One region of the Proteus vulgaris genome, then DNA from elsewhere that is predicted to be linked to it. Evidence: predicted binding sites of a transcription regulator. Region 1 holds the regulator's gene; the other holds the start of a gene.
What was found. Region 1 encodes Fur, which represses iron uptake genes when iron is present. Its sites were predicted from a motif close to ATAATAATGAGAACNACTATCAA; they were not measured.
Positions count from the first base shown of each region.

Region 2: a site for Fur is predicted at 1,949-1,971, ahead of LW139_RS14590 (TonB-dependent receptor domain-containing protein). Genes of this name have one in related genera too.

Region 1 is NZ_CP090064.1:1,151,576-1,156,026, reverse strand. Features, by position in the region: gene ybfF (esterase) at 1-529, shown strand, start outside; gene ybfE (LexA regulated protein) at 733-1,041, shown strand; gene fldA (flavodoxin FldA) at 1,313-1,840, shown strand; gene fur (ferric iron uptake transcriptional regulator) at 2,030-2,476, shown strand; gene LW139_RS05475 (DUF817 domain-containing protein) at 2,555-3,394, opposite strand; gene chiP (chitoporin ChiP) at 3,877-4,451, opposite strand, start outside.
Region 2 is NZ_CP090064.1:3,019,719-3,024,169, reverse strand. Features, by position in the region: one part of gene prfB (peptide chain release factor 2) at 1-58, shown strand, start outside; gene lysS (lysine--tRNA ligase) at 67-1,581, shown strand; tRNA gene LW139_RS14595 (tRNA-Gly) at 1,746-1,819, shown strand; gene LW139_RS14590 (TonB-dependent receptor domain-containing protein) at 2,175-4,439, shown strand.

The sequences.
Region 1 (4,451 bases):
CTCAAAAGCCATCATTATTGGGCACTCCATGGGGGGAAAAATAGCAATGGCAATGACGGCATTAGCACCAGAGCGAATTGCTCGCATTGTCGTAATAGATATGTCACCTGTAGCTTACAATGTCCGTCGCCACGATAACATTTTTGCGGCACTCGAAGCCGTCAGTAAAGCTCAAGTTACACGACGTCAAGATGCAGTAGAAATTATGAGTCCCTTTATTAAAGAAGAGGGAGTTATTCAGTTTTTACTTAAATCATTTAAAAGTGGTGAATGGCTATTTAATTTATCTGCAATCAAAAATGCTTATTCAGACATTATTGGTTGGAAAGAAGTTCCTGCTTGGAATTATCCGGTGCTATTTATTCGCGGTGGTTTATCACCTTATATATTAGATGAATACCGTAATGATATTGCACGCCAATTTCCGCAAGCTAGCGCTTTTGTCGTAGCAAATACTGGACACTGGGTACATTCAGAAAAGCCTAGCACTGTTATTAACGCTATTCGTCGTTTTTTATCCAAAGCTTAATTTATTGCCTAAAGTGACGCCATTAAGAAAGTAATAATTTAGCTGAATGTATAATTATTGTACTTAATCACGCAATCTGTCGATAAAAAGACCAAATGACAATAGGTTAAACTCAGGAAGCAGTGGCAGGACGCCACTATGTGGGGTATTATTGGGCGTTTCGCAATTTAGTCATTGGTATACGCCCTTTCACAGCAAAATTTATGGCAAAAGAACAAACTGATCGCACCACACTGGATTTGTTCGCAGATGAACGCAGACCTGGGCGACCTAAAACAAACCCGCTTTCTCGGGATGAACAGCTTAGAATTAATAAACGCAACCAATTAAGACGAGACAGAGTCAATGGTTTACGTCGAGTTGAGTTGAAATTAAATGAGGACGCTGTGAATGCACTTAATGAGTTGGCGACTGCAAGAAATGTTAGCCGTAGCGAGCTTATTGAAGAAATATTACTAGAACAATTGGCGCAAAATCACGCCTTGAAAATACATCAAAATGAGAATAGCTAGCAGCTAAACCACACAAATTCGACAGAATTACACTGCTATTTTCGTCAAAATACGTTTTTTAGTTTTCTATTATGAAAACAAGATGTTTATTTTTCACTAGTAATTGTTCAAACACAGACAAATATACTCTAACTATTTTGAAGTGTGGCTAGGTGGTAAGTAAAGGCGTTACTGGTACATACAAAGTATGTAATTAGTACGAATTAACGTAGCCAACAACGCAACAATTTGAAGTATAACGAATATAGAATAAAAGAGGTTATCTCACTTTATGGCAATCATAGGTATATTCTTCGGCAGTGATACCGGCAACACTGAAAATATTGCCAAAATGCTTCAAGAAAGACTGGGGGCTGATAATGCCGAAGTTCATGATATCGCAAAATCCAGTAAAGAAGATATCGAAGCATTTGATATTCTGTTACTAGGTATTCCTACTTGGTATTATGGTGAAGCACAATGCGATTGGGATGACTTTTTCCCAACACTAGAAGATATTAATTTTGACGGTAAGCTGGTTGCACTGTTCGGTTGTGGCGACCAAGAGGACTATGCAGAATACTTCTGTGATGCAATGGGCACAATCCGCGATATTATTGAACCTCGTGGTGCTGTCATTGTGGGTCACTGGCCAACAGAAGGTTACCATTTTGAAGCCTCTAAAGGGCTTGCAGATGATAATCACTTTATCGGCCTTGCGATTGACGAAGACCGTCAACCAGAATTAACCGAAGAGCGTGTTGATGCTTGGGTTGCTCAAATCAAAGAAGAAATGAGCCTAGATGAAATTCTGGGATAAATAAATACTCAATATTGAGAATGATAATTATTCAATGGTGTGCTAAGATAGTGTGATAGGTAGGGGTGTTTATTTTTAAATATCATGCCTATAATCAATAAGGTTATTTATTCACCCGAGTGTTAATGAATCAACCCTATTAGTGAGCACAAAAATTAAATTCACCATTAGCAACAGGATTAAATCCGCATGACCGACAATAATAAAGCGTTAAAAAATGCTGGGTTAAAAGTTACACTTCCTCGCTTAAAGATCTTGGAAGTGCTCCAGGATCCTGAGTGCCATCATGTCAGTGCTGAAGATCTCTATAAAAAACTCATCGATATCGGTGAAGAGATTGGTCTGGCAACCGTGTATCGCGTCTTAAACCAATTTGACGATGCTGGTATTGTTACCCGACATAATTTTGAAGGTGGTAAATCAGTATTTGAATTAACTCAACAACACCATCACGATCATTTAATTTGTCTTGATTGTGGTAAAGTTATCGAGTTTACAGATGATGCGATTGAAGTGCGCCAAAGAAACATCGCTGAACGTCATGGTATCAAGCTTTCCAATCATAGCCTTTATTTATATGGCCACTGTGCTGAAGGCAATTGTAAAGAAGATAGCCACGCACATGATGAGAAATAATTCATTCTGGATAATCTCTCAGTAAAAAAAAGGAACTGTCTACAGTTCCTTTTTATTGCCTAAAATCCGAGGATAACTCTACTTAGCCACACTGATACTGTGTTTAATATGTTTTAAATGAACCACGATAGTAAATGTAACAATGACTAACAGTGACCAAGAGCCCCATTTTCCTGCATGTACAGCAGACCAAGCACCAATTTGGTTAGGATATTGCCATACGCCAAAAAATGTACCGAAATTCTCAGCAAGCCAAATAAAGAAACCTATCAGAACAAAAGCCAATAATAGTGGCATTTTTCGCTCTGTATCATAAGGCGTAAAATAAACCACACTACGGGCATAAAGACCTAAAATAAAGGCAGTTAAATACCAGCGATAATCACCGATAAAGTGATGAGAAAAGAAATTAATATAGATAGCGAGCGCAACCAAAGTTGCCATCCAATAAGGTGGATAATGTTCAATTCGTACTTTTAAAAAACGCCATGCTTGAATTAAATAACTTCCTACCGCGGAATACATAAACCCTGTAAATAAAGGGACTTCCCACAATTTAGTGTAAGCAAAATCAGGGTATTTCCACGATCCAATTGCCGCTGATGTTTTAAATAATTCCATCACAAAACCAACAATGTGGAAAAAACAGATCGCTTTTAATTCATCCCATGTTTCGAGTTTTCCCCATACCATCCATAATTGGAAAGCAATAGCGAGAATAAGTAAAACGTCATAACGAGGTATCCCTAATATTCCTTTACTTGGTGTTACAAATAAAATAAAAAAGAAAAATCCCGCAAATAAACAAGAACGCGCTTCTTTCACACCAAAAAAAAGAAATTCAACAATAAATCGTTTTATACCTTTAAAAGGCTTCAATGGTGGTTCTAATAAAAAATCATCCAATCGCTTTAACATGCTTCTTCCTGAAAACGTGCATTATTAAATAGTATTCAATGCAGAATAATAAATTAAGGAGAGATAAAATGAATGAGAAGAAATTTGCCATAGAATGAAAAAACGCACAAGGATGAAAAGGACGAAAAAGAAAGGATTTAAAAATAAAGGTATTTACCCCCCACTACGATACCCACTCTGACTGCCTTTTAGGGTAAATACCTTACGCAAATTTTGCGAAATAACTGAAGCTCAAGAGATAAACATAACCCACTCACATTTATCTCAGACGACATAACATGACATGACGACTTTACTTCTACTTTTTACTACTGCTGACAACTTCACTTTATTAACGAGGCTAATTTTTGAGAATAATATTTATTCTTTTTAATTTATCCCTACTCTTTCTATTAGTTATTTTTACTTATCGTAATCGTATTTAGCTTTTTATTTTTATTCAGGATAAAGTGCAATTAATACACTTTATCCTCACTCTGATATTAGAAAATAGTAAATGGCATAATTACGTTAAATTTAACGTCTTTTTCATCTTGGAAGATATTACCAAAACCACCTTCATAACTTGGGATATCGGAATGGTTATCATAACGGGTATAATGAAGCTTAAAGAGTGTCCCTTTAGCGCGACCTTCTTGAACCGTATACATAATATCCGCATTCCACGCACTTTCTCTGATGCGCTGACCTTGATCATAAATGGCTTTACCACTTGGTTTAGCATCCCATGCATAAACATAAGAAGTACCTACCGCCCAGCCAGATAGATCCCAATTTTTCAGGTCGTACATTACACCCGCATAAAGTGCTTTTTCACCGTTGGCGTTAAAGTCAGAACGACCATCCCACCACACATCAAGACGACCATTTGATGTCGCCCAACCCGGAGTCATACGTTGTAAGAAATAACCTTGATTACCTTCAGCTTTAACCCATGTTCCTTCTACTTTGAAGTCAAATACATTGTAGGTATAACCAAAAGTCAGTGCTTGTAACCATGCCAGCCCATCATAAACATCATTAACGCCACCACCGGTCACTTTATCTTTAGCACCGT
Region 2 (4,451 bases), 1.9 Mb from region 1:
AGTGTTAGACGGTGATCTTGATAAATTTATTGAAGCTAGCTTAAAAGCGGGCCTGTGAGGAAAAACATGTCGCAACAGCAACAAGGTGCGGAGCAGGCACCTGATTTAAATAACGAACTGCAAACACGCCGCGAAAAATTATCCGCTTTACGTGATAATGGTAACGCATTCCCAAATGATTTCCGCAGAGATGCACTGTCTGACGAATTACATCAAAAGTATGATGCAATGAGTGCAGAAGAGTTAGAAGCAGCGAATGTGGAAGTTGCTATTGCAGGTCGTATGATGACTCGCCGTATTATGGGCAAGGCATCTTTCGCTACATTGCAAGACATGGGTGGTCGCATTCAGCTTTATGTTTCTCGTGATGATTTGCCAGAAGGCATCTACAACGAGCAATTTAAAAAATGGGATCTTGGCGATATCTTAGGTGCTCGTGGTCGTGTTTTTAAAACGAAAACAGGTGAATTAAGTGTTCACTGTACAGAAGTGCGTTTATTAACTAAAGCACTGCGCCCGTTACCAGATAAATTCCACGGTTTAGCTGACCAAGAAATGCGTTATCGTCAGCGTTATTTAGATCTGATCTCTAACGACGGATCACGTAAAACTTTCCAAATTCGTTCACAAGTTATGGCGGGTATTCGTCAATTTATGGTGAACAAAGGCTTTATGGAAGTTGAAACACCGATGATGCAAACCATTCCTGGTGGAGCAAGTGCGCGTCCGTTTATTACTCACCATAATGCGTTAGATATTGATATGTATCTGCGTATTGCACCTGAGTTATATTTAAAACGTTTAGTTGTCGGTGGTTTTGATCGCGTATTCGAAATCAACCGTAACTTCCGTAATGAAGGTGTATCACCGCGTCATAACCCAGAGTTCACTATGATGGAACTCTATATGGCGTATGCAGATTACCGTGACTTAATTGAATTAACGGAAGAATTATTCCGTACATTAACTGAAAATGTACTGGGTTCTTCGTTAGTGAAATACGGCGACCAAGAGTTTGATTTTGGCAAGCCATTTGCCAAATTAACCATGAAAGAAGCTATCTGCAAATATCGTCCAGAAACTGTAATGGCTGATCTTGATGATATGGATAAAGCAGTTGCTATTGCCCAATCTATTGGTATTAAGATTGAGAAAAGCTGGGGCTTAGGCCGTGTTCAGTGTGAAATTTTTGAAGAAGTTGCAGAAAGCCACTTAATTCAACCAACTTTTATCATTGAATACCCGGCAGAAGTTTCACCATTAGCTCGTCGTAACGACGATAATCCATTTATCACTGACCGCTTCGAATTCTTTATTGGTGGTCGTGAAATTGGTAATGGTTTCTCAGAACTTAATGATGCACAAGACCAAGCTGAACGTTTTGAAGATCAAGTTCGTCAAAAAGAAGCCGGTGATGCAGAAGCTATGTTCTTTGACCATGACTATATTACGGCATTAGAACATGGATTACCGCCAACAGCAGGTTTAGGTATTGGTATTGACCGTATGGTAATGTTATTTACTGATAGTCATACTATCCGTGATGTCATTTTATTCCCGGCAATGCGTCCTAATAAATAATTGTTACTTCTTAATTAGAATAATAATTAATTTAAAGCCACCAATAGGTGGCTTTTTTATGTTTATTATTAATAGTTTATATTTTTCATGATGATTAAATAATCACTTAAATAAGAAGGGGATTGCTGTTCGATTAGGTGAGCGTATAATTGGAAAAACCAACTGCGGGCGTAGTTCAATGGTAGAACGAGAGCTTCCCAAGCTCTATACGAGGGTTCGATTCCCTTCGCCCGCTCCAACTTATCTTCCCTCAATATCATCTCAATACTCACTATTCAAATCCTATTTTCATTTATTTTATCAAACCAATAAGCCAAATGTTCAGAATAAAAATCTAAATGTTAACTAGATGATAATAATAGTTATTATTATATTGATAATTATTATCATTGGAGTATATTTCTATTCCCAAAATAAGCCATTAAAGGAATATAACCCTATAAATAATATAGTTATTTTGTTTTCATTCATTGTTCAAAAAGCTAATAGTTATTCAAATTTATTAGATAAATGACAGATGGGTTTTTAACATTCATCAAATTACTTGATGATATAAAACGATTGATAGTTGATAAGTGAAAGGCATTACTTAAATGATATTTCAAGCAAAGAAAAATATAATAACCTTGGTTATTTTATGCATATCAACGTCATCTTTAGCCAGCCAAAATACGCCAGCAAATCAAGAAGACAAACTTGTTGTTACCGCAAATAAAACTAAAACAGATATTAAGCATATTAATACAAAAGACATTAGTACGATAAGAGGAACGACTAATTCAGATATCTTTGCTAATGAAACATCGCTTCAAAGCAATAACTCTAGAAATGAAGCTGGGGCACTTGATATTGGTATTCGCGGATTACAAGGAAATGGCCGTGTTCCTATCATTATTGATGGAAGTCTACAATCAACCAATACTTGGCGAGGTTATCAAGGAAGTGCAGACCGAACATATATTGATTCAGACTTAATTGATTCTATTGAAATAGAAAAAGGCGCTTCCATGAGTAAATTCTCTGGGGGAGCGATAGGCGGAACCGTTAAGTTAAAAACGATTTCAGCAAATAGCATTATCCCTCAAGGGGATCAAGTCGGCTTTCTGTTTAAAGGCAGTCTCTATAATAATAATGTGCGACCAACAGTGAGTTCGAGTGAAGAAAATGAAGGTAGTTATCAGCCATCAACAGATTTAAAAAGTACCCATTTTAATAATGGTTCTTATACTGCTGGTGTGGCATATAGAAATGATAAATTCGACTTTTTAATCGCTTATAGTGACCGTACGCAAGGTAACTTTATTGCGGGTAAACATGGGTATGATAAATATAAACAGACGGATGCGCCGATTAAACCAGGTCAGGAAGTCGTTAATACCAGTTATGAAAGCCAGTCAACTTTATTGAAATCCAATATCTATTTTAATGCTGATTCCAGCCTAGAAATTAATTATCGTCACCATGAACAAAAGGCGGGTGAAGTTCTTGCCGCTTATTGGTATCAATATGATGGAAAAATGTCTCAATGGACACTCGGTAGCGCCAAAATAGATACAACATCTGTAAATTACTCTTATAAACCAGAATCGATTCTAGTGGATATGAATGTCGGTGTTTGGTGGACAAAAGGGAGATTTAATCAAAGAAATGGCTTAACGGATGATGTTACTGCTCATAATGGAAATCAATATAAACATAAATACAATGATGAACGTATTGGTTTTAATATAGAAAATACATCTCAGTTTGCGAATCAGCCAATAGATATCACTTATGGTATTGAGTATATGACCCAAACGACAAAACCATTAACCAAAAGATATGAATCTAATTGGAGTCCTGAGGGTACAACGCCAGGTAAAGAGCTTCCTCCTGCAAATCGGAATGCAAAAGGGATAACGAGCTCATTGTTTACCAATATTGCTTATAAAGGTGAATGGATTGATACATTGGGCGGTTGGCGTATTCATTCATTTAAAGTTGAAGATCATATCGCTGGAAAAACAACAACATATGGGCCTAAAAATGATTTCTTTGGTGAGATCCGTTTCCATGTGACACCAGACTTAGATCTTTATAGTAAATATTCAGATACTTATAGAGAACCAAGTTTATTTGAAAGCTCTGTATCAGATCAAACATATTCTTATAACCCTAAGTATCCGATTAAACCTGAAAATGCACGATCTTTCGAAGTCGGTATCCATTTAGATAAAGATAATCTTATTTTTGATGAAGATAATACGTCATTACGTATTGCTTATTTCAACAATGATATTAAGAATTATCTTTCTCAAGGGGTAAATCCAAATGGTGGATATTATCCTGAGTCTTACGTTATTACTAAGAATTACGATAAATTTAAATTATCAGGTTATGAAGTTGAATTAAAATATGATTCAAATTATCTTTTCGGTTCCGTTGATGCGACTTTCTATAATAAAGCTAATTTATGTTCAAAAGCTGAAATGGAATTAGGTCGTCTTGAATCAGCCTGTAATTCTGTTGGCTTTGCATGGGGATTATCGCCATCAAGAATACCACCAGAGAAAATTTTCTCCGGAATTGCGGGTATCAAAATGTTTGATCAAAAATTACAAACAGGTGTTAGGGTTCGTTATAATTCAGGAAAAGATTATCCTCAAAAATGGTTAGTTGGAACGGCGGCTGCTCCTGTTCAGAAATTATACTCATCAACGACTGTCGATCTTTTTGGTAAGTACGCATTAAGAAAAAACATCAACTTCACATTTAATATTGATAACTTAACGGATCGTTATACATTTGATCCTGGTACGGTTATTTATATGCCAATTCCAGGACGTACTGTTAGATTTGGGATAGAAACCACTTTCTAACTATTAAATACG